Chlorogloeopsis sp. ULAP01: one gene and its partners. The protein of the gene in region 1 binds, or shares a complex with, the protein of each later gene. Links are inferred from orthologs where the notes say so. Each region holds a gene or a part of one and is shown in the gene's direction. Other genes may lie near its edges.

What was found.
Region 2: the proteins of accB (region 1) and accC are in contact, whole or in part, in a solved structure (PDB 8UXZ), measured with the Escherichia coli proteins. The link is inferred for Chlorogloeopsis sp. ULAP01 from one-to-one orthologs.
Region 3: the proteins of accB (region 1) and accD are in contact, whole or in part, in a solved structure (PDB 8UXZ), measured with the Escherichia coli proteins. The link is inferred for Chlorogloeopsis sp. ULAP01 from one-to-one orthologs.

The regions. Positions count from the first base shown.
Region 1 is NZ_JAUDRH010000002.1:460,719-470,462, reverse strand. The notes cover bases 4,585-7,291. They hold accB (acetyl-CoA carboxylase biotin carboxyl carrier protein), read left to right. Parts: upstream 4,585-5,532; coding sequence 5,533-6,051; downstream 6,052-7,291. Other genes in these bases: QUB80_RS05655 (LmeA family phospholipid-binding protein), read right to left, coding at 7,204-7,291; QUB80_RS05660 (GerMN domain-containing protein), read right to left, coding at 6,538-7,137; QUB80_RS05665 (ArsR/SmtB family transcription factor), read left to right, coding at 6,120-6,467; efp (elongation factor P), read left to right, coding at 4,840-5,397. Outside these bases: QUB80_RS05715 (pentapeptide repeat-containing protein), read right to left, coding at 1-192; QUB80_RS05710 (GxxExxY protein), read left to right, coding at 376-753; QUB80_RS05705 (phosphodiester glycosidase family protein), read left to right, coding at 951-1,853; QUB80_RS05700 (vWA domain-containing protein), read left to right, coding at 2,069-2,674; QUB80_RS05695 (vWA domain-containing protein), read left to right, coding at 2,737-3,342; QUB80_RS05690 (hypothetical protein), read right to left, coding at 3,351-3,560; QUB80_RS05685 (salt stress protein, Slr1339 family), read left to right, coding at 3,619-4,023; QUB80_RS05680 (hypothetical protein), read left to right, coding at 4,146-4,469; more of QUB80_RS05655, read right to left, coding at 7,292-8,007; QUB80_RS05650 (proline--tRNA ligase), read right to left, coding at 8,076-9,744. UniProt on the Escherichia coli protein: This protein is a component of the acetyl coenzyme A carboxylase complex; first, biotin carboxylase catalyzes the carboxylation of the carrier protein and then the transcarboxylase transfers the carboxyl group to form malonyl-CoA.
Region 2 is NZ_JAUDRH010000004.1:384,492-394,527, reverse strand. What follows is about bases 2,555-5,553. They hold accC (acetyl-CoA carboxylase biotin carboxylase subunit), read left to right. Parts: upstream 2,555-3,381; coding sequence 3,382-4,725; downstream 4,726-5,553. Other genes in these bases: psbX (photosystem II reaction center X protein), read left to right, coding at 5,494-5,553; QUB80_RS10280 (YggT family protein), read right to left, coding at 4,823-5,116; QUB80_RS10290 (hypothetical protein), read right to left, coding at 2,874-3,005; QUB80_RS10300 (chorismate lyase), read right to left, coding at 2,555-2,568. In the rest of the region: QUB80_RS10305 (DUF3352 domain-containing protein), read right to left, coding at 1-812; more of QUB80_RS10300, read right to left, coding at 1,957-2,554; more of psbX, read left to right, coding at 5,554-5,613; QUB80_RS10270 (hypothetical protein), read left to right, coding at 5,621-5,791; QUB80_RS10265 (Ycf66 family protein), read left to right, coding at 5,905-6,825; QUB80_RS10260 (TolB family protein), read left to right, coding at 6,872-7,435; QUB80_RS10255 (TolB family protein), read left to right, coding at 7,620-8,147; QUB80_RS10250 (succinate dehydrogenase/fumarate reductase iron-sulfur subunit), read right to left, coding at 8,242-9,252. UniProt on the Escherichia coli protein: This protein is a component of the acetyl coenzyme A carboxylase complex; first, biotin carboxylase catalyzes the carboxylation of the carrier protein and then the transcarboxylase transfers the carboxyl group to form malonyl-CoA.
Region 3 is NZ_JAUDRH010000003.1:529,499-539,365, reverse strand. The notes cover bases 4,757-7,586. They hold accD (acetyl-CoA carboxylase, carboxyltransferase subunit beta), read left to right. Parts: upstream 4,757-5,606; coding sequence 5,607-6,566; downstream 6,567-7,586. Other genes in these bases: QUB80_RS08575 (MFS transporter), read right to left, coding at 6,690-7,586; QUB80_RS08585 (prepilin peptidase), read left to right, coding at 4,757-4,973. Also shown: Holliday junction branch migration DNA helicase RuvB, read right to left, coding at 1-54; imidazole glycerol phosphate synthase subunit HisF, read left to right, coding at 211-984; QUB80_RS08615 (hypothetical protein), read left to right, coding at 1,084-1,275; QUB80_RS08605 (hypothetical protein), read left to right, coding at 1,838-2,086; QUB80_RS08600 (hypothetical protein), read left to right, coding at 2,200-2,436; leuB (3-isopropylmalate dehydrogenase), read left to right, coding at 2,562-3,647; QUB80_RS08590 (hypothetical protein), read left to right, coding at 3,737-3,997; more of QUB80_RS08585, read left to right, coding at 4,080-4,756; more of QUB80_RS08575, read right to left, coding at 7,587-8,189; QUB80_RS08570 (ABC transporter substrate-binding protein), read left to right, coding at 8,539-9,813.

The DNA.
Region 1 (9,744 bases):
TATAAAAATTAAATGCCCAAAAGTTTGACCAGCCTTAACTTGTTTGAAATTAGCTCCCTGCAATAAGGCATAACTAAAATCACAACCTCGAATATCTGAACCGCTAAAATCTGCACCAATCAAGTTTTGTCCCCGAAACGAACGATTTCGCAAATTTTGATGAGCAAAATTGAGAGGACTTTGATTTTTCATGATCAATCAAGTTAGTTCTCAGTGACATGGACGCAGAAATATCAGCTCTAGAATAAAAGGGCGATAAATACAAAGCCATAAATCAACACCAAAATCTGGATCACGGATGAGACGGATTTAAGGATGACACGGATGCAAAATCTGTATCATTTTAATAATCCGTGAAAAACAGTGATCAAGGCAATGAATAGCCTAAAATATGCCGAAATCACCCAAAAAGTTATCGGAGCTTCCTTTGAAGTCCATAAATTTTTAGGTAACGGCTTCCAAGAAGTCATCTACCAACGTGCCTTAGCCTACGAGATGCGTCAAGCAAAACTAGAATTTGCCCGCGAAATAGAACAACATATTTACTATAAAAACTTACCCAAACCTATCGGTACACGTAGAGCCGACTTTGTAGTTGAAAACAAAATTCTTGTAGAACTAAAAGCTGTCATTCAACTAGAAGATGTCCACTTAGCCCAAGCCCTCAACTATTTAAAAGCCTATAGATTAGAAGTTGGATTACTGATAAACTTTGGTAGCAAAAGCCTAACTTTCAAAAGGCTTGTAATGTAGAACACTGATGAGACAGGTTAAAAAATAACACCAAAAAACTTGCACAGCAGAGAAAGAATCTCATCAATAACTCATTTACTTCACTATCTACCCTATTTTCTTATCCGTGTCATCTAGTAATCCGTATCAATCTGCGATCCAGACAATGGGGAAAATGTGATGAACCAAGTCAATAAACACCCCACATCCTGCAACCCATGAAACAATATTTGTTAAGTGCTGGTACGAGCCTACTATTGTTACCATTGATACTATATAGTTCATTGCACTTCTTACGCCCACCCCAGACTGAGAAGGAGCAAGTATTGTTTCGTGGCATTGTCTATAAGCGCTATGCGCGTTTTACACCACGTCCCATAATTATCCATATTGTCAGTGTTGACTTAACTGTACCAGGAGTGAAACCTTTGGTTACTCCCGGAATGCCACTTGGCAGTGATAGAGAAACTAGCGCCAGCACAACTTCAGAATTTTTGCGTGAATTTAAACTCCAATTGGCAGTTAATGGTAGCTACTTCCATCATTTTGAGGAAAAAGCTCCTTGGCATTACTATCCTCGCAGTGGTGATCCTTCTCATCCTCTGGGTGAAGTTATCTCTAATGGATATCGCTATTCTAAAACAGAGGGTGGCTGGCGAGTTTTGTGTTTTTCTCAAAGCAACCGCGCCCAAATTTTCGATAGTGGCAAGTGTCCCATGGATACAATCCAAGCTATTGCAGGTAGTAAAATTTTGATTGAGCGCGGTAAGCCGAAAGTCAAGTTTCTCCAAGACTCCAATGACAAACCCTATCCGCGTATGGCTGTAGCTATAGATAAAGAAGGTAAAAAACTCTGGCTAATTACCGTTGATGGCAAACAGCCCCTTTACAGTGAAGGAGTAAAGATAAGCGAATTGACTGATATTGTTATGGATCTAGGTGCATATACAGCACTCAACCTAGATGGCGGTGGTTCGACTACGCTAGTGATGGCAACCAGGCAGGGAGCAAAAGTGTTAAATGCTCCAATACATACTAAATTACCTATGCGCGAGCGTCCAGTTGCTAATCATTTGGGTTTTTATGCTAATCCTCTGGATGGAGGAAACAAGGGAAAGTGAAGCTTCAAGAAGGGTTGAAGAGAACTCAGCATATCAAAGGTACAGTCAGTATCTTTTGTGACAACTGAGTTATTGCCTGATAAAAATTTTGCTTGTATAGAAAAAGTAATTTGTATTGAGCTAGCTAAATCATTATTACAAACCCTTCTGGGCAGCTGTCTTAGTATTGACCAACAGTTTAGACTAGAACCACAGGGTAAAAATTAAAGGAAATTATGATGAGCGATCGCGACTACACTCTAATCATCGATAAAAGCGGTAGTATGTCCACTCCCGACCAAGTGGGTGGTAAAAGTAGATGGGAGATTGCTCAAGAGTCTACTCTTGCCCTAGCAAGAAAATGTGAACAATTTGACCCTGATGGTATTACTATCTACGTATTTTCTGGTAGATTCAAACGCTACGATGATGTAACTTCAGCTAAAGTAGAACAAATATTTCGCGAAAATGATCCTGCTGGCACAACAAATTTGGCAGGTGTACTGCAAGATGCTACTAATAATTACTTCCAACGCAAAGCTGCTGGTAAAACTAAGCCAAATGGCGAAACAATTTTAGTAATTACCGATGGTGAACCTGATGATCGCAAGGCAGTATTTGAAGTCATCATTAATGCAACTCAAAAAATGGAACGTGATGAAGAATTGGGAATTTCACTTATTCAAGTAGGTTCTGATTCTCAAGCAACTAAGTTTCTCAAAGCTTTAGATGACCAAATGCAAAATGTTGGTGCAAAGTTTGATATCTGCGATACGGTAACTCTCGATGATATGGAAGAGATGAGCCTTTCAGAAATATTAATGAATGCGGTAACTGATTAATTTATTTCAGATTTTCAAGGTTTTGTCTCTTGACTCTTGACTCTTGATTGGAGAAATAATCAATGCTGGAAAATCGTGATTATACGCTAATTATCGATAAAAGTGGCAGCATGGCAACACCAGATCAAAAAGGTGGTAGAACCAGATGGATCACATCTCAAGAATCAACCTTTGCATTGGCAAGTAAATGTGAGCAATTAGATCCAGATGGGATTACTGTGTACGTTTTCTCTGGTAGATTCAAGCGCTATGAAAATGTGACATCAAGTAAAGTTTCACAAATTTTCCAAGAAAATGATCCTGCTGGTAGCACAGATTTGGCTGGAGTATTGAAACATGCAACTGATAGCTATTTTGAACGTAAAGCTGCTGGTCAAACTAAGCCAAATGGTGAAACTATATTAGTCGTTACTGATGGTGAGCCAGATGACCGTAAAGCAGTCATGAAAGTGATAATTGAAGCTTCTCGCCGTATGGAGCGTGATGAAGAGTTAGCTATTTCTTTTATTCAAGTTGGTACAGATCAACAAGCTACTCGCTTTTTGAAAGTATTAGACGATGAGCTACAAGGTGCTGGTGCAAAATTTGATATTTGTGACACCGTAACTATGGAAGATATGGAAGACATGAGTTTATCAGAAGTATTACTCAATGCAATTAATGATTAACTTTTCTTTTAAGAAACAAGGCAGAAGGCAGAGGAGCCACTGCGTTGGGCGGGTTTCCCGCCATAAAGGAGCGTAAGCGCCCTTGCAGGTTCGCCGCGTCGAGTGCGACTGGCGTCAAGTGGCGTGGCAGAAGTAAAGAGGATTTGAGATGGTACACCGCCTGTGGTGTGGCTCCTAATAAATTCAATTTCAAATAAAATTTGAACTTCAATTGTCACTATCACTTGACCAAATTGAGGAGGAATATTGGATTTATAATAATTTTGAGGATTTAATATGGATTCAATTGATAAGTTGTTAGCTGAACTGAAAGCTGAATATCAAGAAAGTAAACACGAACAGCAACATTTAAAGCCATCTCCAAGCACACAGTACACTCAATCGCCTCGAAAATCATCATCTTCGATAGATAATTTGTTGGCACAAGTCAAAGCTGATTTTCAGGAACGGGAGCAAGCTGACGAGTTAAGCAAACAGCAACAGCTAGAGCAGGAAAAGTTTCAGCAAGAACAAATTCAAGCAAAGCAATTGCAAGCTTTAAGAGAATTTGCTCAAGATTGGTTAGCAAAATTAGATCCATTCTCGCCAGAAGGGCTCTGGTTTGAAAGGTTTGCCGAGAGATATTCCTCAAAATTAGAGGCAGCAATAGACTACCTGAAAGATAACGAATTAATTCAGTAAAAGGCAGCAGGAAAGAAGGCTGAAGGACACGGAGATAAGGATCACGAATCACGATTACCCTTGTCTACCCACGCTAGTTGACGCCAGTCACCATAACGCACTTAACCCGCTTACGCTCCTTTATGCCAGAAACCCTTACTTTCGCTGAATTGCTACCAATGGATACGCCGCTCTGCGTCTACTCGTCTACACCAGTCATATATGCTCGTGTTGCCCTTTTTGATGTTCCGTTAGTCGCAAAGCGACACGCTTACGCCATCAGCGCAGCCATGCCCGCAGAACTTTACGCTAACGGCAGTAGACACCTAGACAGACGTAGTTGGGCTTTCCGTGGGGTAAGTAGCCGCTCCGACTTCTCTTTGCAGTGCTGGTTCACCACCGTACTAGCTCCTCCTCTTCAAGCTTTCCTAATCCCTAATCCCTCATTTTTTGCTTATGAGTTTTGAAGATCTCCCTAATCTCTGGGTTCCCTTGGTACTTCTGGGCTTAATTATCATTGCTGCTGTTTTTTTTATTCGCAGTTAGTGATATAGCATTTTTATATCCAAAAATCTATAGCTTTCTTCAGAGTGGCAATTATTCCCTAACCATTAGCCTCTAGTGCTTATTTTCAGATGAGGTATGGAAACTTTTCGGATTCAGCTTGCGATCGCAGAAAGTTAGTAAAAGCCCGATCGCAAATTTAGGAAGCGTGAACTTAATAACACATCTCCAAAACTTTTAAGTATTAATGGCTAATAAATCATGACTAATGATTAATTTCTCCTGTTGAGGGGTACAATAAATGCCGATTGTCTTCCAAAGTTTTAAAGCTTCATGATCTCCAGTAACGACTTTCGACCTGGTGTCTCAATTGTTTTAGATGGATCTGTATGGCGGGTAGTGGAATTCCTCCACGTCAAGCCAGGCAAAGGTTCCGCCTTTGTGCGGACAAAATTGAAAAATGTTCAGAGTGGGAGCGTAGTAGAAAGAACGTTCCGAGCCGGGGAAACTGTACCGCAAGCTACTCTAGAAAAAAGCACGATGCAGCATACCTATAAAGAGGGTGATGAATACGTCTTTATGGATATGGAAACCTACGAAGAAGGTAGATTGAGTGCAGCCCAGATTGGCGATCGCGTTAAATATCTTAAAGAAGGTATGGAAGCTAACGTCGTTCGTTGGGGCGATCAAGTACTAGAAGTAGAACTGCCTAACTCTGTGGTGTTAGAAGTAGTACAGACAGATCCTGGCGTCAAAGGCGATACTGCAACAGGAGGCAGTAAACCTGCAACCCTAGAAACTGGTGCTATTGTGATGGTTCCTCTGTTTATCACCCAGGGAGAACGTATTCGCATTGATACTCGTAACGATTCGTACTTGGGCAGGGAATAAGTTGTAACTCAGCAAAGATGGAAATCCTGATTTCCATCGCTAACGGGGATTTAACTCCCTGCCCCGTGTAATATATTAAACACTGCCCATAATTTTATCTACTACCTGTATTGTAATTATGAGGTTATAAAAGCTGTGCCATTAGACTTTAATGAAATTCGTCAGTTATTGACGACTATTGCACAAACTGACATTACAGAAGTAACGCTCAAAAGCGATGATTTTGAAATCACAGTACGTAAAGCTGCGATCGCCACTACAGGTGTTGGAGTAAGTACAGGATTGTCGTCTGTTTCGCCAATTGCACCCTCAACAACAGCGCCTCCAACCACAGAAGTAAGTCGTACCTACGAACCACCTACCAGCACAAGCACACCGCCGTCAGCCGCCCCATCACCGATTGAGCAAAAAAAATATCTAGAAGTCACTTCACCGATGGTGGGAACTTTTTACCGTGCCTCTGCTCCTGGTGAAGCACCGTTTGTAGAAGTAGGCGATCGCATCCGTAGCGGACAAACAGTGTGCATCATTGAAGCTATGAAGCTGATGAATGAAATCGAAGCTGAAGTATCCGGGCAAATCATTGAAATTCTCGTTCAAAATGGCGAACCTGTAGAATATGGTCAGCCTCTAATGCGAATTAATCCAGATTAAGTATTAATCTATATAAGGAATATCCGATTGTTAAAATTTTTCTGTTCATTTGTTCCGGGACAATCCTGATGAAACAAACGTTGCCTGTACCAACAGAAGTTGTACAACAAGTGGCTGAATATTTCGGCTTGTTGAGTGAGCCAATGCGCCTGCGGTTGTTACATTTATTGCGGGATGAAGAAAAATGCGTACAAGAATTGGTAGAGGCAACCCAAACGTCTCAGGCAAATGTATCAAAGCACCTGAAGGTAATGTGGCAAGCGGGAATTCTCAGCCGCCGCAGTGAGGGAACCTGTGCCTACTATCGGGTGGAAGATGAAATGATTTTTGAATTGTGCAATCGAGTTTGCGATCGCCTTGCCACCAGGTTAGAACAACAAGCCCGTAATTTTCGCGTCTTGAATGGCAAGCCCTAAGTCAGTAGATTAGTCATTAGTCATTAGTCATTAGTGTAAAAACCAAGGACAAATGACAGAGGACTAGTGACTAAAGCTGATAGTCTCGATCAAAACTTTCACGGGTAAGTGGCTGCTCTAACTCCACACCTTCACCACCTAGAACATCCAACTGTCTGCCATTGACATCAATGTAAACCTTGGCATTTGGATTTAAACTCGTAGCGGTGTAAACAACTTGCCCTATGCGACCCATCATAGAGGCGCTGCCACCCCCTTTGCTAAATTCTTCAGATAAATTGACGCGAACACTATCGTTTTCTACATCTACACCTAGCAATTTGGTGCCTGGTGGTATAGTGGTAGAGTTATTTCCCTGTGCAGTTCCTTCTAGCAAGCGTTGAAATGCTGCTTCTAAAAAGCGATCGGGCTGGTTGCGATTTGCTGCTACTTGAATTTGCTGGGGAACCAATTTAAAACTCGCACCAGTATCTTGCAGCCAATAGATTTGGGCTGTTTTTTCATTTCCGACTAGAGATTGAGTTGGCGTATTTGGTTGTTGAGATGGTACTGTCGATGGATTATTAGACGAGACGAACCAAGCTACACCTCCTCCTACTGCCACAATCGTTGCTGAGATAACAGCTATTAAACCTGAGGAAATACGGTTAGATCCTTGTTGTTGATTCATATTAACAACCTTCCTTAAGGCTCTTATATAGTATTTATAGAGGAGAAGTCTAGCTAACGACGGCACTCACGAACGGCGAGTTTCCAAGAACTTAGAAGATGGCTCAATCCTTAAAAACGCCGCAATCTCTAATTTTTTTGGCTTCATATCTAATTTTAGAATCCGTACCTGGAGTCCGTCACCTTCCAAGTTACGTAGATCCAATCTTTGATTAATGTTATTAACAACATTATTCAAAAATTGAGGCGGAAATTCCTCTCCATCAACTAACACAACTGGGTTAATCAGTTGAAACTGGCTCCCAGTAACTACACTCAATCCTGATTCCACCTTAATGGCTAGCTTTTTTTCCTGGTTTTCCTCCTGTAATTCTACTTGGAAAATCAGACGATTATTGGCTAAAATTTCTACCCTGGGATTGATAAAATTGTAGACTGGGGATGAATCAGATTCTGAAGAACCTCCTATATTAAACTTCTGTAGTCGGCTCAGAAATTCCGGTGACTGTAAAAGTTTGTTGATGTCTTCTTGATTTAAAACTAAACGCACACCAGCTTGTAAAGGTCGTTTAATTTTAGGTAGTTTTTGCCTAAAACTACTTGGATCTAATTCAATTTCATCAGTTTCCAATTCTAAAACAGCAATGCGGATATTCTGTTGTTTTAATTGCAAAGAACGTCCTGCAATTCGTATACTTTCTACTTTACCTTGTAGTAATTGATGGGTAGGAGCATTATCAACTCGCACTTGTAGTTGTTCTACTGTAGCTAGTTGTGAACGGATAACATTTTCAGCAGTGCTGTCAATTACCAGCCCCAAAGGAACTATTAAACCCAGCAAGCCTGATACGAGGATTGTCAGCAATTCCATACGTTTTGGGAATTAGAGTTAAGAAGGCAGGAGGCAGATGGTGAGGCTGCCTCCTGCCCTGCCTTTCTTTAATTTTTAGCCTCTATTGCTTGGATAATCCATTGCTTAATAGTAGACACTACTTCTGTAATTGGAATTTCTTGAGAATTATGGGTAGCGCGTTCAACTACTTCGACTTTGCCATTAGCGATCGCTCTCCCAGTGACAATCCTGTAAGGTATGCCGATTAAGTCAGCATCTTTAAATTTAACTCCCGCTCGTTCATTGCGGTCATCGAGTAGAGTTTCAATTCTGGCTTGATTTAATTCTGTGTAAAGTTTTTCGGCAATTTCTACTTGTTGAGCGTCGTTAATATTTGGAATTGTCACAATAGCATGATAAGGCGCGATCGCAACAGGCCAAATAATTCCATCTTTATCGTAGGATTGCTCTACTGCTGCTTGTGCCAGTCGGGAAACTCCCACACCATAACAACCCATGACTAGCGGTTTTTCTTCACCCTGTTCGTTGGTATAATTTGCTGCCATTACTTGGGAATATTCTGTCCCTAATTGGAAAATGTGACCAACTTCAATGCCGCGAGCGCTTTTTAAAGTTTGTTCTGGATTGTGGATTGCGCGATCGCCTGGTCTAGCTTTACGCACATCTACGATATCATCTGGTAGTTTAAATTGCTCGCCCCAGTTAGCACCAACTACGTGATAACCAGATTCATTTGAGCCTGTCACAAAGTTCTTTAAATCAGTTGCAGTTTTATCTACCAAGCGCAAAAACTTAGGCGCAATATCCTTGGCAGACTGAATATAATCATCTGCAACATCAGGGGCAATATAACCTAAAGGCAAGGGTTTAGCCGCCCATTTCTTCTGCGTATCTACATCTGGCACTGCTAACTTCAAAACTGTCTTCGCACCGTATTGGGAAGCCAACTTTGTCAATTCATTCTGTAACTTGACTTCATTAACTTCCTGATCCCCTCGGATACTCACCAATACCAAAACCGTAGTGGCATGATCATAAAGTGCCTGGTAGAGAACATTCTTAACTATTTGAGTCGGAGAACACTTCAAGAAAGCACAGAGTTTTTCAATTGTCTCTGTTCCCGGAGTTTCCCGTTTTTCATAACTTGTAAACGTTGAGGGTTCAGCATCCGCCGTTAAAGACACAGCTTTTTCCACATTGGCTGCATATTGTCCATCTTCGGTGTAGAGAACTTCATCTTCACCAGCTTCCGCCAACACCATAAATTCTGTAGAACCAGAACCACCAATAGCACCAGAATCTGCTTCTACAGCACGAAAAGCCAAACCAGAGCGCCGCAGCATATTACTGTAGGCTTGGTACATATCCTGATAAGTTTTTTTTAGGCTTTCTTCGTCTTCGTGGAACGAGTAGCCATCCTTCATGATAAATTCTCGTCCGCGCATCAATCCAAAGCGGGGACGAATTTCATCGCGGAACTTAGTTTGAATTTGATACAGATGTAGTGGTAGCTGACGGTAAGAGCGGATCAGATCACGAGCGATCGTTGTGATTACTTCCTCGTGAGTTGGCCCCAATGCTAATTCTTGCTCGCGCCGATCTACAAGGGCAAACATGATACCTTCTGCTTGAGTGTAAGTATCCCATCTGCCAGATTCACGCCATAGCTCGGCAGGTTGTAATTGGGGTAAGAGACACTCTTGCGCGCCCGTAGCATTCATCTCTTCCCTTACTATTTGGGAGACTTTTTGCAAT
Region 2 (10,036 bases), on another replicon or contig:
GGTAAATGACGGTTACCAGATGCGGCAGCAATCTTAGCAGAGTAGGGTACATTCACATAATATTGAGCAAAAGGTTGAGAGCTAGCAATTTTGGGAAAGTTATCCGTAAAACCTGCACTTGTAGCTAGGGATGTTCTATTTTTATATGCTTGAATTGCTTGTTCTATAGTTTTAGAATCGTCAGCAAGCACCAGAAAACGCCCATTGATTACTGCTGCTGATAAATTTTCTCCAGATGTTGAGTTCTTTTCTTTGATGGCAATACCTTCGTAAGTGCGCTCGCTCCATTCTCCTCCTTTGAGTGTTTTCGGTTGTGCTAAAATGCTCTGAGCTTTTTGTTGATTTTTGATTGGCAGCACCACTACTAACGACTGCTGATTAGCAATACTTCCATTTGTAGCTATGGGTTTGAGAGTGGGTTTACTTGCTTGTGGAGCCATGATTGCAATCGTTACTTGCTCGCCAACCCATGGTTTGATATCTTTTTGAAAGTCATAACCTTTACTATTGATAAAGCGATCGCGCAACTGCACTAGATATCGATCTAGTTCGGCTTGAGTTTCTTGTGTGCCAAACTCCCGCAATTGCTGCCATTGAGCAGGATCAGTAGTCAGAGAAACCGCAAATAAAGCATCTTGGGGGATTATATTTGCACCCACTGGTAAATTTCTGGAAAATAGTTGCCCCTGAGCTAACAGCCAGTATGCTGCCACACCACCACCAATTAATAACCCAGCTGATGAGAGTGTGAGTACCAGAGATGGTTTCTTTTTCTTCTTCATCGACGAAACAGATAGGACGGGCAGCGCCATTGAAACAAATACCTCATCATAGCGAATTTGTTAGTTGCTTTGTTGCCAAAGCAAACCAAAAAGTTTCCCCCGTCTGGGGTGTGAATCATACTAAATTATTTATTGGCTCTAGAAGTTAATAATACTTCGGTAATAAGTTACCATTGTTTTCTAAGCTTGACACGTTTTATGAAAGCTAATCCTCATGGTTAACTATCCAAATTTCGGCTAAAGCTTACTAAATTTTAATTTCTGTTGTAAATCCTTTAAATATACTTATTCGTTAGCATTTTCGAGATCATTTCTCCAACTTGTGAAAGTTTATTAATCATGCCATCAATATTAAATATGATCTAATTTAATATCTACAAGTTGATGGACAACTAGAAAATATTAATCTTGCTAAATTGTATTGAATATCACTATTGGTAAAACTTGATTATTTTTTCAAACGCAAAAATAAAATAATACTCTATTAGTATAAGAAATTACTAGCCTGAAAATAGGAACTCTTAACAGAGTTGGGGAACATGGAAGAGGTATTTTTATAGCAAGGTTTGTGTCCAAACCGGGTGTGAATGGCTGGCTTGAAAAAAGAGATATCAGAGGCACCACAGTAGATACGTATAGATACACCCGCCGTAAGCGTTTCATTGGCTAGCGGTATATCAATAAGTAGGCAGTCCAGATGAAAAAATTTCACAAGCCTTGCATGAAAGTGCTTTTCTCACCCAGCTTCCCCAGATTCCCCTGCTCCCCCTGCTCTTTCAAGTCAGATGGCAGAAGAAATCAATAGGGACTAGGGACTAGGAGCACCAGGAGCAATACCTAATCCCCGATACCCAATTACCAGTACCCTGTACCCCAGTACCCAATCCCTAATACCTGGTACCCTTTTAGTGTACGCATTTCATGACGGCTACTTAAATTATGCCGCAATGAGTAATCGTAACAACTCATATGTTTAACCTGGCTCCAACAGCTATATAGGTTTGATTATTTAATAACAATTTTTACTTCAAACTTGTGTTAATAAATGCAACAAGAAGTAAACACAGATAGTCAACAGTAATCTCAGCGAATCTTTAGAATAGCGATCGCTCAACCGTAGTTACCTTTGTGCTCAAATTTTGATTTAATTTGACTGGAATTAGAAGTCAACTATTCAAGCTGACTGTGTCGATCCCAAATATTTTGTTAAATAAGGCGAAAAGACTTCATAAATTAAAGTCAAGGGCTGTCCATGATGCCAAAACAAATAATGGCGTCCCCAAAATGGGCCTTTTTCATCGAAACCAGACTCCAATCCATCCGAATAACCATAATAAAGACCTTGGATATCTCGATATAGCTCTGTACGTAGACGAGCTAGACTAGCCCAAATAGGCAATGAACGATTTTGTAAATACTCATCTACATGGGAAGCCTCCCACCATGAGGTAGCATAAGCCAATCTTTGACCAGAGGCAGTACGCAGCCAGACTTGTCGCCGTAGTCTTGGCCCTGGCACGGCTTTAATCAACTCAGGAGCACCATCCAAATCCATGCCAATCAATGACATATCAATAACATCCACTTCTGTTGGCTCACTCGTGAGCAATTGTAAGTGTCTCGTTGGGGAACCATCGCCTAAAAGTAGCAATTGCCAAGCCGGAGCTAATTGAGCGTGTGGCAAACCTTGTTGAATAACTTCCTCCCCTCCTTGCCAGATGGGAGTTAGGCGGTGCCAACCCGTAGGCAACGTTAAGTTGTTTGTTTGTGCAAAAGTAGCAGTCAATTTCCTTTACAAATCTTCACTTATTTCTATCAAAGCACAAAAAACCCACACACCCAATAATGAAATAAGGCTATATAGGCAAATAAGGAAAATTTCGACTCTTGACTGGAAATTTTAAATGCGGATGGCGAGACTCGAACTCGCAAGGCAAAGCCACACGCCCCTCAAACGTGCGCGTATACCAATTCCGCCACATCCGCAAGGTTTTGCTGAATATCAAATATAGCACAAAAAAATATCTATAGTGGAGTAATACTTAGATATTTCAACAGGTAACGGCGAGGAGTCCCCCACCGCTCGCCCACCTAAAGGTGGGGGAGGAACGCCGCTCCCGGTACTGGGTACTGGGTACTGGGTACTGGGGGAGGTTGCAAAATTTGGGAGGGGTTTAAAGCCCCTTCCATAATTTTTCCGCTTTCCACCCAATTCCCAGTCACGAGTACCCAGTCCCTAGTCCCTTTTACAAAATCAACCATCCATATGCACAAAACTCTCACATAATTTATGTCTAACTGACAACAAAATTGTATCGAAGTGATATTAAATCGAAGTGTTCTTAAAAAGGGGTACAGCCAGAACTACATAGATGCAACACAGAAGTTAGGTACACTGTGGATGCACAGTGCGCCTTAATCGTCTGGAGCGGGAAATACCAGCACTAAGCATTGGTAAGCTAGTGAAACCCGTAAAAGCAGTGAAGTCAATGGTTTGGACTTGGTCATCTCCTGTCATAATGTGAAATCAGGCGAGAGCGTTGTTTCTAAATTGCCGGGAGAAAATGTCAATTTACTAAACTGATATCGAAGCTAGAAGATGAAGTTTGACAAGATATTAATTGCTAATCGGGGAGAAATCGCGCTTCGCATTCTCCGGGCTTGTGAAGAAATGGGAATTGCGACTGTCGCGGTACACTCAACCGTTGACCGTAATGCGCTCCACGTCCAACTTGCTGATGAAGCGGTTTGCATTGGCGATCCTGCCAGTAGTAAAAGTTATTTGAATATTCCCAATATTATTGCTGCCGCCTTAACTCGTAATGCCAGTGCTATTCATCCCGGCTATGGTTTTTTAGCAGAAAATGCTCGATTTGCAGAAATTTGTGCCGATCATCACATTGCTTTTATCGGCCCTTCTCCGGAAGCAATCCGGTTGATGGGTGATAAATCAACAGCCAAAGAAACGATGCAAAAGGCAGGAGTACCAACAGTACCGGGAAGTGAAGGGTTGCTGGAGTCAGAAAAAGAAGGATTAGCGATCGCCAAAAAAATTGGTTACCCTGTCATGATTAAGGCTACAGCTGGTGGCGGTGGTCGGGGTATGCGCTTAGTGCGATCGGAAAACGAATTTGTGAAATGTTTTCAAGCAGCTGCTGGCGAAGCAGGAGCAGCATTTGGTAACTCTGGAGTATATCTAGAAAAATTTATCGAACGTCCCCGTCACATAGAATTTCAAGTTTTGGCGGATAACTATGGCAATGTTATCCACCTGGGTGAACGAGATTGCTCAATTCAGCGCCGCAACCAAAAGCTGCTAGAAGAAGCACCCAGCCCCGCCCTAGACTTAGACTTACGAGAAAAGATGGGACAAGCAGCAGTAAAAGCAGCTCAGTTCATCAACTATACGGGAGCCGGAACAATTGAGTTTCTCCTAGATAAATCTGGAAATTTTTACTTTATGGAAATGAATACGCGGATTCAAGTTGAGCATCCAGTAACCGAAATGATTACTGGAGTAGACTTGGTTGTTGAACAAATCCGTGTTGCTCAAGGAGAAAGACTAAAGCTGACTCAGGATAAAGTGGTTTTAAGAGGACATGCGATCGAATGCCGAATCAATGCCGAAGATCCCGATCATGACTTTCGCCCTTCTCCTGGAAGGATAAGTGGTTATCTACCGCCTGGAGGCCCTGGAGTGAGAATTGACTCCCATGTTTATACTGATTATCAGATTCCTCCATATTATGATTCTCTCATTGGTAAGTTAATAGTTTGGGGGCCAGACCGTTCTACAGCCATTACGCGCATGAAACGAGCACTGCGCGAATGTGCAATTACAGGACTACCCACCACCATCGGATTCCATCAAAAAATTATGGAAAACCCACAATTTCTACAGGGTAATATCTATACTAATTTCGTGCAAGAACTTCAAAGCTAGGGTGAGGGTCTAGGGGACTGGGGAGATGGGGATAATAACCCTAAGCACTAAAGTACAGACGCGATTAATCGCGTCTGTACTAACCACTAACTCATCCCTAATTTACCCTAGACATCATAGTCAACAGTCCTTGCTGACCAAGGAGAATTTCCCTAATTAAACTGAAGATACCAACCCAAATAATCGGTGTAATGTCTACTCCCCCTAAAGGTGGGATCAACTTCCGCATTGGTACCAAAAAAGGTTCCGTAGGCCAAGCCACTAAATTCAAAGGAAAACGATTTAGATCGGCTTGGGGATACCAAGTTAGAACTATGCGGAAAATAAACAAAAGTGTCATCAGTCCCAAGCCGAGACCGAGAATCCAAGCAGTAAGGTTAACACCGATCATTGTCTATTGCTTCTCACTCTTTATGAAAAATAAAAACCTGGGGAGAGCCGAAATATTTAAGCTTTGTAAAGCTATTCCAATATTATTTTAACTAAATGTTCCAACCCTTAGGGTGAAAGAATTTGAGTGTACTGACTGTCAATTATCTAATTTGTGAAGGCAGTAAGCAAGCTTAGTGACCAAAATTTAGAAATCGCAAGTTCATGGGAGAATCAATTTCCCGTAGTAAAATCAATTCAATGCAAATAGCATAATTGCGATTTGACGCTAACACACCAAATGAGTCAACTACAAATACAACAGATGTATGGTTGTACTCTAACAGTGTGATAGACCATTAAAATTAGTATGAAGACTGTAAAAAAAGGTTGAGAACTATGACGCCTTCTTTAGCAAATTTTCTTTGGAGCTTGCTTTGGGGTACTTTAATTGTCGTTATCCCTGCTACTGTTGGGTTGATTTTGATTAGCCAAAGAGATAAAATCCAGCGTTCTTAATCATCTCATGAGAGTCAAATTGACTCTCAAAACTACTTGCAAATCAGTTAATTGCATAATTGCTGACATTTTGCAATTTATCTTTCTCAAGGTTAATCAGACCAAATCAGCAGATAATGGCTTTTTAGCTTTGGGTAATAATGTAGAGACGCGATCGCAGTCGCACGGGCGGATATAACGTCTGCACGGCGCTACTATGAGTTTCGCGTCTCTACAATATATTTATGTCTTGTTAGAGTAGAGATTTAAATTCTGACTGGATAACATAGATTTGATATTGGGAAAAGAACAATGATAACTTTTTGGCTGAACTCAGCCAGTGTTCTGGCTCAAGTAAATTTTGGAGCAAACTCAGCCAGTATCCTGGGAATATTCTTAGCTGTGGCTGGAGCAGCACTTTATTTTCTCCGTACTGTACGTCCAGAACTATCACGAGATCAGGATATCTTTTTTGCAGCTGTAGGCTTGCTCTGCGGCTTTATTCTTATTTTCCAGGGCTGGCGTTTAGACCCAATTCTCCAATTTGGTCAGTTGCTTCTAGTTGGCTCAACAGTCTTTTTTGCTGTCGAAAGTATTCGCCTGCGTGGAATCGCGACTCAGCAAGCCAAGCGCAATACCCCAATTGTGGATGATGAGCGGGAGGTTAGCCCTCGTTATAACTATGAAAAAAGATCCCCCTATAAGGCTCAGGTGGACTATGATTATGACCCACTACCTTACGATGACGAGTATGAGGAGGAGCAACCTCGTCCCCGCATTCCAGGTAGTAGAGAAAATCGTTCTTCTCGCGAAGAATTTTATGAAGAAGAATCTCCCCGTCGCCCAGAGCGCCGGAATGTAAGTGAAAGACCAGAATTGACAGATAGACAGCGCAGACGTGGTACTACGCGTCCGACAAAGCGCACTCCTGAAAAAATTGAAGATGATTGGGGTGCTTCCAGCAGAAAAGTTGATGATTGGGATACCCCAACTAGCGAAGAAAGAAGAACTCCTCGGCGTAGTAATAACGGCTCTTTCCGTCCAGAAAGTCGCGCTGAGGATATTGTAGATAATACGTCCAGACCACCGAGAAGACGTCGCCCATCGAGCAGCTCAGAACCGCAACCAGAGCGGACTGACGACGATGTTATATCTACTGACTATGTAGAATATAAACCAGTAAAAAATTCAGAAGAAGAACCAGATAATTCGGTAAATTTTGATGATGTTTAAATAAACTAGGGAGGAAGTTACAAAAAGGTAACAGAAAACAGGTGAGGTGAAAAAAATTACACCTAGATTTTGGCTCCAAAGACCACTTAATTGGAGTCTCATTTTTGGATTGACAGGTTTACTAATCTCTTGTAGCTCCGATAATATTCCTATTGGCCCCACTTCTGTTAATAGTCGCTACACTGAAGCACAACCGACTTTGAGTGGAAACGGGCGGCTTTTGGCATTTGTATCTAATCGAAATGGCGCTCACCAGATACTGCTGTACGATTTGCAGCAGCAGTCTTTTGTGCGTACACCACGTTTAAATCGTCCGGAGACAATCGCTGAAAGCCCAAGCCTTAGCTACAACGGACGTTACATAACTTATATTACTAGCGATCAAGGTAGACCAGTGGTGGCGCTTTACGATCGCGCCATACAGCAATCACAAATCCTTACTCCTACATATCGCGGTTGGATTAGAAATCCTAATATCAGTCCCAATGGGCGCTATGTAGTCTTTGAATCCGCTAGTCGCGGTCAGTGGGATACTGAAGTACTAGATCGAGGCCCAAATATTGAGTTAGACATTCCTAATGGTGCAACTATAACTCCACCTCCGCAGTAGCAAGAGGACACGGGGAGGTGGAGACACAGAGACAAGGGGAGTAATAAACAACTAACCTAACCACTAACCCTCCGGGTACTCTACCTTGAAGCCGCCCTAGCCTGCGGAAAGCCGCAGAAGCGTCTACCGACTTCTCTTTGCAGTGCTGCCTCACCACTAACAAATGACCAATTACTAATGACTAATGACCAAATGCTATATTTTTCTACCTATACTTACACTAACAACTTTATTAAATGGCTGTGGTGGCTATCCCCGTCTTTTGAGCTATCCTTTTGATCCTGGAGGAAGAAGTCTTAACAGTACTGCTTCAGAATTAACGCCGCAAGTTTCTGGAAGATTTATTGTTTTTACTTCTGACCGACGAGGCAGCCAAGATGTCTATATGTTTGATATGGTGACTCGCAGTTTAATTGATTTACCTGGTTTAAATTCTTTTGATGCGATCGCCTCTCATCCCAGTATTTCAGACAATGGTCGTTATATTGTTTTTGCTGCTTCTCGTCAGGGGCGAACAGCTATTTTCCTGTACGACCGAGAAACAAGACAATCACGTAATTTAACTACCAATCTACAAGCAGAAGTTCGCAATCCCACAATCAGCGCTGATGGCAGCAGAATTGCTTTTGAGTACAGTAACAATGGGCAATGGGATATTTTAGTCTATAAAACTTCAGGGCAACCATTAAATATACCTCAAGACCCACGGTGAGATAGGAGACGCGGGGACAAAGAGTAGAGGGAGGTGAGGGAGGTGAAGAAGCGATCGGAGTAAATTCTTCCCCATCTTCCCTATCTTCCAGTCCCTAATCCCTAATCCCTACTTCCTCTTTTTGCACAGCTTCGATTAGCGATCGCACTTGCCCTGTGCCTTCTGAAGGTTCAAATGACAAAGGGAATTTGCGCCTAGCTAGCATTCGCAAACCAAGGGGTACAATACCAAGCAATCCTCTTAAATCTCTAAAATAGTTCCCAACCACTTGTAAACCAAATTGCCGTTCATCAATCCAGCCACCTTCTTTGACTAGTTCTATTAAAACTTTGCGATGGCGAATAGAACGGCTGTCGCTTTTTTGTTTATGATCAAGAATTACTTGTTTAATTTTGGTGATTTGATCAAGCGGAGCTACATCCATTGGACAAACTGAGTTGCAGTATAAGCAACGTGTACAACCCCAAACTCCTTTTGTTCCTTCGTTATATTTTTCTAAGCGATTTTCTGTTTCGCTGTCGCGGGAATCTTCGACCATTCGATAAGCTTTGGCCAGAGCATGAGGGCCAACAAAATCAGGATTGACTTCAAAGGCATTACACTCAGAGAAGCAAGCTCCACACATAATACAATTACCAGTTTGATCCAGGCGCGATCGCTCTTCTGATGTTTGTAGAAATTCTCTTTCTGGTACTTGGCGGGCAGCAGTACTTACATAAGGAGTGATCGCTTCTAAATTGCTCCAAAAATTGCTCATATCTACTACTAAATCTTTGATCACGGGCATATTGCCAAGTGGAGCAATTATGATTTCTGGAATATTATTTGCGCTATTTTTTAGTTCTGCTAGCTGTTGTACTCTGGCAATTTCACTACCAACATTTTCCTTACAAGCTAAAGCTGAACGCCCATTGATTCGCATAGCGCAGCTACCACAAATTGTATTACGACAATTTTTACGAAACGCTAATGTTCCATCTTGTTCCCACTTAATCTGATTCAGGCAATCTAAGATTGTATTACCTGGTTCTGCCTGCAAAAGGTAAGTTTGTACAACAGGAGAAGAATTTTTTTGTTGACGAATAACCTTAAAAAGTACTTCCATTGCTATCAACCTATGTCTTGAAATCACCACATCTGGCTTAAAAATCATTCCTACACGCAGCTTCCTTACCCAATCAGCGATAAAATTGTCTCTCTTAATTACAGCTAGCTGTTAATATGCTGTTCATTCAAGAGCTAGTGATTCTTGTTTGAGGATAAGCATAAAAATTTAATTGTAGAAGCACTGAATGGGGTTTACGACTGTTTTGTCAACCTCTACACCCAGTTGTCTAAGGATATCACTGTATTTTGATGCTAACAAAAGTAAACCTGCTATAGGAAAAATGTATTAATAGGTAGCAGACTACCATTTCTTGGTTATATAGAATTGTTCAAGCTTTTAATGAACATCTTGGCTAATGAATCAACGACAGAATACTACGATAGTTTTTTTGCCTCTTCTCAATCAACAAGCTTGATAATGTAACTCAACTTGCCAAAACTACTTGTCTAAATTACATGAATTTTTATAAAATCTAAGCCACAATCCTCACAACGGCAATAAAGCGGTAAGAAAATCCTCACCGCTTTTTGCCTTCTCAAGGTCAGATATTAAGATATTAAAGTATAGTAGTAAAATTAATTCAAACTTAAACAATAATTTTGCTATTATTATTGCATGTTAGTATTTAATATAAAATTACGAGGTAACAAAACCAGTATAAATAGCCGTATAAGAGCGGCCAATACAGCTTTGTTTCATCGTAGTGTAGAGACGCAAAAAAGTCGTCTCATTTAGCAGGATAAAAAGGTGTATGTCTGTCAACCTTATGCAAATACTATGC
Region 3 (9,867 bases), on another replicon or contig:
TTTTGGTTCTCCACCTGAATCGGAAGGCTGTTTTTTCGAGGAGATAATTGCCATAGTCTTAGTTATCAACTGTTACTTTTACACTTGTTAACGTTTACTGGTGGTAGCACCAACACGTATAAATACGGACGCGTTAATTTTGTTTCTAAAGTGCGCTTGCCAATCTAAAATTTAAATTCCGGGGAACTACTTAGGAGTACAAAATTTGTCATGCTGGCTAAAAGAATCTTACCGTGTCTAGATGTGAACGCGGGACGAGTTGTAAAAGGAGTTAACTTTGTTAATCTCAAGGACGCGGGCGATCCAGTTGAATTGGCAAAGGTTTACAACGAAGCTGGAGCAGATGAGTTAGTATTTCTGGATATTACGGCAACTCATGAAGACCGAGATACTATTGTCGATGTGGTTTACCGGACTGCCGAACAAGTCTTTATTCCATTAACTGTGGGTGGTGGCATCCAATCCTTAGAAAATGTTAAAAATCTGTTACGAGCTGGAGCAGACAAGGTTAGTATTAATTCGGCGGCGGTACGTGACCCAGATTTCATTAATCGGGCGAGCGATCGCTTCGGCAATCAATGCATAGTTGTTGCCATTGATGCTAGATCCAGAAAAGATCCTAACAATCCTGGTTGGGATGTATATGTACGGGGTGGAAGAGAAAACACAGGCATAGACGCAATCAAGTGGGCGCAAGAAGTCGAAAAACGAGGCGCAGGAGAATTGCTGGTGACTAGTATGGATGCTGATGGCACTCAAGTCGGTTATGACCTTAAGTTAACAAAAACTATCGCTGAGGCTGTACAGATTCCCGTTATTGCCTCTGGTGGTGCAGGTAATTGCCAACATATCCATGCAGCACTAACACAAGGTAAAGCAGAAGCCGCTTTACTTGCCTCACTTTTACATTATGGACAATTAACAGTGGAGGAAATCAAGAATTATTTGCGCGATCATCGAGTGCCTGTCAGAATGCCCTCTTGAGAATGCCAATCCTTGACTAGAACACACTGCTAGTACTCAACACAGTTCCCGAAAACGGTGTTAATATTGGCTAAGAAGCATTAAAAAATATTAAGAAATATGTTGATTCCTATTTTAGTTTTTGATGTAGCGCTAGTGGCTTGGTCGCTACATCTAATGGAAAAAGCCTACGAAAATAAGGAATTTTCTTTAATGTTGGCAGGTTTGTTGGTGGCAACGGCTGCGGCAGCCATGATGGTAGTTTACTTTTTAATGGGTCATTGTATGAGCTATTTACTGAAAGTCGCTTAAAAAGTAAGTTATTAATAAATAGAAAAAGCCTATTAATTACTTAACTTTTGTTTATAAAGCTTCTCAGCAAAGCACATTGACAAGCACCTAAATATTAAGTTAATGTATATAACGCACTACGCGGGGTTATAGCTCAGTTGGTAGAGCGCTGCAATGGCATTGCAGAGGCCAGCGGTTCGAATCCGCTTAGCTCCATTAGATTTTCAAAACACTTTTGAGTAAACTTTGTGACTTGAATCTGTTGAAGAAGGCAGATGGCTGAGGAGGCGCGGGTTCGCCACCTGCGGGCGAACAAGGAGCGCCGTGGCAGAAGGTTTATTTTCTCTTTTTCAGGCTTCAACTGGGAAAACATTGATTGAGGCTCCGCCTCCTCTTCATGAGGCAGAGCCTCCTGTTTTCATCACCATGCAGAGCATGGTAATGAGAAATTTTGAACAGTATAGATTCAACTATGTCAGGATTTGTTAATTTATTTAGAACAATTGAGCGATTATGCTGCAATTTTGTAAAAATGAATACAGAAATTATTTTATTTATTTAGTTTAGTCACAAGTTTTCGAGTATGTCTCTTCCAACAACCTATTCATCTTATTCACCAACACCCATCCTAGAGGGAGCGATCGCTTCAGGCTGGAATCCGGTTTGCCACATCACTTACAACCGTGATGCCTGGGTAAAGTTGCTCCAGCCTCCCAGTGAATACGGTTTTGACGAAGCCAAGTTGCTCTGTCAGGAATCTCCAGACACTTGGGTTGCCTGGGTTCCGGATCATGGTGAAGTTGTTCTCAACAGAAGCCAGTTCTATTGTTGATTGAGAGAATTGGTTCTTGAGGCGATGCTCCAAGGGCGCAGCTAGGGCGATCGCAAACCATCGTTGGTTGTATTAGAAGAAAAGCGTTTGAGGTATTGGAATAGTTGAGTGCGATGAACACCGAGTCAGCAATCGATTGGAATGAAATGTTTGAGTATCCACCGGGGACGATAGTAGAACTCAAAGACAAACCAGGGGTTTTACATCAGATTGATTACTATGAAGCCATGATGGTGCCTCCAATCTGGTTAGTGGACGATCCACGCCCGCGTTATCCCCATGAGTTGCGGATTGTTTCTCGTCGGGATGCACAAGTTTGTGCATTAGAATTGCAAGCTGTTGCAGTTTGAGCAGGTGCTTTTTTTGTGTGACTGGAAAAAGAAATTAAAAGCTCTATTGGTGCAATTGCTCGATATGATATTTAATCTGCGAGGATTTTTGCACGATTAAATACTTATCCAGTCAAAACGAAACTATGGCACAGCAATACCGCATAACCCTACTTCCTGGCGATGGCATTGGCCCTGAAATTATCGCTGTGTCGGTAGATGTGCTCAAGGTTGTAGGAAAAAAATTTGATATTGATTTTGAATTCCAAGAAGGATTAATCGGCGGTGCGGCAATTGACGCAACAGGCGAACCTCTGCCAACTGCTACTTTAGATATGTGTCGCAATAGCGATGCTATATTATTGGCGGCGATCGGTGGTTATAAGTGGGATACTTTACCATCTCATTTACGTCCAGAAGCAGGCTTACTCGGATTGCGTGCGGGTTTGGGATTATTTGCCAATTTGCGTCCAGCGAAAATTTTACCTCAGTTAATTGATGCCTCCAGCTTAAAACCAGAAGTTGTGGAAGGCGTCGATATTATGGTGGTACGCGAACTCACAGGCGGCATTTACTTTGGTAAACCCAAGGGGATTTTTGAAACAGAAACTGGTGAGAAACGAGGTGTAAATACAATGGCTTACACCGAATCTGAAATCGATCGCATTGGCAGGGTGGCATTTGAAACAGCACGCAAACGTCGAGGAAAACTATGTTCGGTAGATAAAGCTAATGTTCTGGAAGTATCTCAATTGTGGCGCGATCGCATCACGAAATTAGCGGCAGAATATCCAGATGTGGAAGTTACTCATATGTATGTAGATAATGCCGCCATGCAACTGTTACGCGCTCCCAAGCAGTTTGATACCATCGTTACGGGTAACCTGTTTGGCGATATACTCTCAGATGCTGCTGCCATGCTTACTGGTAGTATTGGAATGTTACCTTCTGCTAGTTTGGGTGCATCTGGGGCGGGAGTCTTTGAACCTGTTCACGGTTCTGCCCCCGATATTGCAGGACAAGATAAAGCTAATCCTCTCGCACAAGTTTTGAGTGCAGCAATGATGCTACGCTACAGTTTAAACCAACCAGCAGCAGCAGATTTTATTGAACAAGGAGTTTTACAGGTTCTAGAAAGCGGTGTTCGTACTGGGGATATTATGTCTCCTGGCATGAAGCTTTTAGGTTGCCAAGCTATGGGTAAAGCATTGATTCAAATGCTTGAACAATAATTTTTTAATCGCAATGGCAATATTGGCAACTATATGTTGGAACTTTCGTATAAACTAAAAACAAAACTTAGCAAGCCATTCAGTAAGCAGTGTACGCTGTAAAACAACCACAAGCAAACTTTACCAGCCCAAAGCACCAGCCACCCCTGATCGACCCCGCGCTGATCCGATCTGCTGGACAAATTTACTACACATACTGTGAAGTACATCCCGAAGTGGCTGGACAACCATCTGGTGTAGCAATTAATCGCGTTAATCACCGAGGTAAGGTGATTTTTACAAATCAACCTGTCCTCTTGCCTGAAGAATGTTTTGTGCCTTTGAATCAAATTGAATCGTATATGTATTAGTCAATAGTTAATAGTCTTTGGTTTGTACAAACGAGGAATGAGCAAGTATAAAAGACCAAGGACAAATGACTAAAGACGATATATGGATCTTTTGATAGTCACATTGGCGAATGTGATCGTGTTTGCCTTAGGTGCGTCTATTGGCAGCTTTATCAATGTTGTTGTTTATCGACTGCCTGCTGGTTTGTCGATTCTGTTTCCCCCTTCTCGCTGTCCACATTGCCTAAATCAACTCCAAGCTTACGACAATGTACCAGTTTTAGGCTGGTTGTGGTTAAAGGGACGCTGTCGCTATTGTCGAAGTAAGATTTCTCTGCGTTACCCAGTGGTAGAAGCGGTGACAGGATGTTTATTTTTGCTGATTTTTTGGATGTTTCATGTATCGCCATTGACACTTGGCTATTGGGTTTTTTGTAGCTGGTTACTCACCTTATCGCTAATTGATTTGGATACCATGACCTTACCCAATCCACTGACTCAGTCAGGGTTAGTACTGGGGATAGCATTTCAGATGATAGTTGGTTTTCTGTCAGAAACTAGATGGGTGGGATGGGCAAATCACTCAATGACAGCAATATCAGGAGCTGTGCTGGGATTATGGCTGTTTAATGCGATCGCCACTGTTGGTTCTATTGTCTTTGGTAAAACAGCAATGGGTGGAGGCGACGCGAAACTAGCAGCAATGATGGGAGCATGGTTAGGTTGGAAGCATTTGCTCTTAGCTGCTTTTGTGGCTTGTTTTTTGGGAGCATTGGTGGGTGGTGGTGCAATTTTCTTATCGCGGCATGGCGCTCACGCTTCAATCTCAAGACAGTCGCATCAAATTACCAGTCAAAATCCCCGCCCAACACTGCCTCAAAAATGGGGACAAAAGATGCCTTTTGGCCCTTTCCTTGCTTCAGGAGCCTTAATTGTTGTGTTTGGTGGCGAGGCAATTTTGTCTACCTATCTGCAATTATTTTTTCATGGGAGTTGATAAATAGGGGACAGGGAATCAGGGAACAAAAAATTTCTCATTACCATACTCTGCATGGTGATGGAAACTGGGAGGCTCCGCCTCGTGATCTCAATCAATGCTTTCCTGGGCTGCCAGCCTGGGAAAGAGAAATTCCTAATCCTCAAGCCTAATTCCCCACTCTCCACGTTCTTGCGTCTTCCTCTCTTCCTTTGCAAACAACATACAACTGTAAGTTTCATTACCTCTTATGTCATTAAACTTCTGTTAACATAATCTTGTGACTTGGATTACCCTCTGAAATAACGAGAGCATACTGGCAAGTGGAACTGATGCAGCGATCGCTTCTGACTCGACACAACCTGCCGAGCGCAACTAATGACACAACAACAAGTAATTTATTGATTGGGGGGTGAAGTTCTATTTTGGGGCTGTTATGCCAGCAGCTTTGCAACTACTTTTCAAGGATATATTGCCTGCGTTGCTGCTATTAATTTCCCTAGAATCAGAACAACGGACTTGAATTGGTTTACGTATTTTCGTTAAGCTGGCAACCAAAGATGCAAAATAAGGTCTGAATCGGTTAGAAGAAAAATTTGACCGCCAATTACATTAACCTACGTTTGACATACTATTCACTTGCATAAAAAACAAATGGCGAATAACGAAGAAACACGTGGTTTAAAGTCTTTATTTGATTGGTTTGCCAATCGACGTAAATCTGGTGCTATCAGCCTCGAACGTCAAGAGCGTGAAATTGCTGATGGGCTGTGGCATAAATGTCCTCAGTGTGGTGTCTTAACATATACTAAAGACCTGAAAACCAATTTAATGGTATGCACGGAATGCGAACATCATAATCGAGTTGATAGTGATGAACGTATCCGCCAACTCATCGATCCTGGTACGTGGAGAGCGATGGATGAGCATTTACGCCCTGCCGATCCTTTGGGATTTCGCGATCGCAAAGCCTATAGCGATCGTCTCCGGGAAACGCAAGAAAAACTTGGCTTAGTAGACGCCGTAAAAACAGGTTTGGGTGAAATTAATGGTTTGCCTATTGCCCTGGGCGTGATGGACTTCCGATTTATGGGTGGTAGCATGGGTTCCGTCGTGGGAGAAAAGCTCACCCGCTTAATTGAACAAGCTACTCAGCGACGGTATCCTGTGGTGATAGTTTGTACCTCTGGCGGAGCCAGGATGCAAGAAGGAATGCTCTCGCTGATGCAGATGGCAAAAATCTCCGCAGCTCTACAACGCCATCAAGAAGCACGGCTATTGTACATTCCTGTATTAACCAATCCGACTACAGGCGGCGTTACTGCTAGTTTTGCAATGTTAGGCGATATCATTTTGGCAGAACCCAAAGCCACTATTGGTTTTGCGGGTAGGCGAGTCATTGAGCAAACTTTAAGAGAAAAACTGCCAGATGATTTCCAAACTGCTGAAGATTTGCTCCAACACGGCTTTGTAGATGAGATTGTGCCTCGGACAGAATTGAAGCAAACTCTGGCACAATTGATAGCCTTACATCAGCCCTCCACAGTTACCACAACTAATAACATGGTTTTGTGGGAAAAGACTATGAGTCTAAGTTCTACTGCTGCTGAGTAGGAAGAGAACACGGGGACACGGGGAATTCTCTCTCCGCGTCTTCTTAGCTCCTAGTTTCTAGCCCCTAGCACGCCAGGCACCTTAACAGAGCGGAGTCTCCGCACGGCGCTGGCTCCCCTAACTTCAAGCTAACTTTTTGCGAACTTGCCGCAATCCTTGAAAAGTCTGAAGAAAAGATTGTCCCCGTGCTTCTTGTACAAACATTAGAGGTAAAAGTGCAAGAATTCGGAACATGGTTGAAAGGGCAAATAAACCCGCTAAACCTCCGAAGTAAGTATTTTGGATGATCAAACCACCTAGAGTTGTACCGAAAGCGCCACAGAAACCAGCAACGGCGGCGATTGTGGCAAAATATATAGATTGATTTTTGACTGGTGCAACCTCTAATTGCATGGTGTTGCCGCACAAATCAATTGCTGCTCCGGTTCCGCCCAGGAAAATGTGTAACATTGGCAGCCAAAACCACAAGCTGAGAGAATTATGGCTAATGCCTAACCATAATAGGGGCGCGATCGCAAATAAGATACCAACAAAGAAGAGAATGAGACGGTTGCCGATTCTGTCTGCTAGCTTACCCCACACAATTAGCATTAACATATTTGCTGCCGCCTGAACGCTACTGTAGAGTGTCACCCAACTAACATCTATATCAAGCGTGTCGAGCATATAGAGGTTAAAGAAAGGGGCGCTAAGGTTCACAGCAAACATCCAGAAACTGAAGTAAAGCAGAAATATTAAAAAGTTAGTGTCTTTAAGAATATTTTGCCAAGGATTAATTTCAGGCACTGGGTTGTCAATTGTTGGTTGGCAATCGCTTGTGGTATCTAAATTATTTGGATCTAAATCAACTGCTTTTTCAGGAAAAATCTTTGTAGAATAAGTGTTTTGCTCTTGGGGATTTACATCCACTTTAAAGTACTGACATCCCAAGCTGGCAATTCCCGATAAAATTCCGATAAATAGCACCACTCCATAACCTTGGAGAGTGCCACCACGCCACGTGGAGACTGCCACCCCGGCTAAAGGTACGCAAATTAAATTCGTGAGGCTAACAAGACTGTTGCGGATACCAAAATACCGTCCCCGCAACCGCCGATGAACTAGCATTGCCATCCAACTCAACCACGAAGCGCTTCCCAGCCCTCCGCATAAATGGCTGAATAGAACGATTAAAAGCGTCAATACTACTAACTGCTGAGAATTCATTAATCCCCAACTGAAAGCTGCAATCCCCGCTACTAGAATCAGCCATAGTAGCCGTGAGGGGCCATAAATCATGAGAGAATAGCGGCAGCGACTATGAGAACGTTCCGAAAGGTAAGCACCCAAAGGCTGAATTAAATTCACCAACATAGGGATAGAAGAGAGCATCCCAAAGGCGATCGGGCTGGCATCCAACTCAACTAGAAAATTACTCAGTAAGATGCCGCTAGTGGTAATGGTAAAGATGCCTGCAAATACACCATCAACAGTTGAAGCTCGCAAGCTATTGCGAATCCCATTTTTTGGAGCTTTTTGGTTGAGTTCGGCAATGGGAGCAGGAGAAAGTGTGGTTGGGGCAGATGCGATCGCAGCAATTTCTGGCACAAAAGGAGAAGCGGTTTCAACTTGAACAGAAGTCATGAACTCAGCAGGTGGGCGTAATTCAAAATTGTTTGTAAAATTACCTGTGGACAAAATAGAACAGCAATTAGCAATGAATTTTACGGAACCAGAAGGCTGTCTATTACCACATACGAACTACTAGCCTGAAAAAGTTTTTTATTTATATAGTTTTGCTAGGTCTATGGGTGTAAAACTTAGCATCTATCAAGTTGTTTGTGAACACATATTCTCCGCTTATGAATGTGAATAATTTTGCAATTTTTCGTTATTTTACCTTGCATTTCTATATAAAAATTTAATTATTGTAAAAATCATTCTAGAGCTAGAACAAACCATTACTTGGTGAAAAAGTCTTCATTCTGCGGTAATGAAAAAGAATTTTTTTAACTTTTTACTCCTGGCAGTAGCGATTGCTCTGTTGGCAATCAGTTGTCAGCAGATACAAACTCATAGAGCTGCCACTAAACCAGCCCCAGTCACCGTCAAACTGAGTGGTTGGGGTTCAGATCCTATAGAGCAAAAACTATTAAAACAAGTATTAAAAGACTTTGAGGCACAGCATCCAGGTATCAAGGTAAGGTATGAGGTTATCTCTGACCAATACATGGATGTAATTAAAACCCGCTTAGTTGGCGAAGCCGCACCTGATGTCTTCTATTTGGATGCTCTTGAGGCTCCTTTCCTCATGAGTCAGAATGTCCTAGAACCATTAGATGCTTATATTACTTCCGATTTTGACTTATCTGACTTTGAAGAAAATTTAATTAATAGCTTTAAGTACGATCACCAGATTTATGGTTTACCCAAAGACTATTCCACATTAACACTGTTTTATAACAAAAAAGCATTTACCGCCGTAGGTTTGACTAGTCCCCCTAAAACTTGGGATGAGTTGCGTACCTACTCCAAGCAATTGACAACAGACAAAAATCAAGACGGTAGAATTGACCAATACGGTTATGGAGTAATTCCGGAGTTAGCGCGTCAAGCTTACAAAATAGGAGCTTTTGGTGGGCAACTAGTAGACGAAAATGGTTATGCAACCTTTGCCTCTGCAGCTGGTTTGAAAGGATTGCAATTAGTAGTAGAGCAGTATCAAAAAGAACGTTCTTCTGCTCAAAAATCTGACGTTGGAACTAACTCAGGTAGTGAAATGTTCGGTCAAGGCAAAGTGGCAATGGTGATTGAGGGTAACTGGGCTATTCCATTCCTCAAAGAAACTTTTCCCCAGTTAGAGTTTGCTACCGCAGAAGTACCATCTATTAATAATAAAAAAGGCACAATGGTTTTTACGGTTGCCTACGTGATGAACAAACAATCACAGCACAAAAGCGAAGCTTGGCAGTTAATTTCCTATCTTACGGGTAAAGAAGGCATGGAAAAGTGGACAGGAACAGGCTTTGCTTTGCCCACACGCAAATCAATAGGACAGAAATTAGGCTATGACAAAGATCCGTTGCGATCGCCATTTTTAGCAGGAGTTGACTATGCGATGCCGTGGCAAGCAGGTAAATATCCGGCAGCAATTATGAACAGCTTTGATAACCAGTTTGTCAGCGCTTTGTTGGGGCAGCAACCACTACAGCAGGCGATGCAGCGAGCGCAGCAAGAAGCGAATAAGTTGATAAAGGCGATGGAGTAATTAAGTAATTAACCCCTTTCTCCCAAATTTTGCAGAAGGGGAGGTTCACTTCAC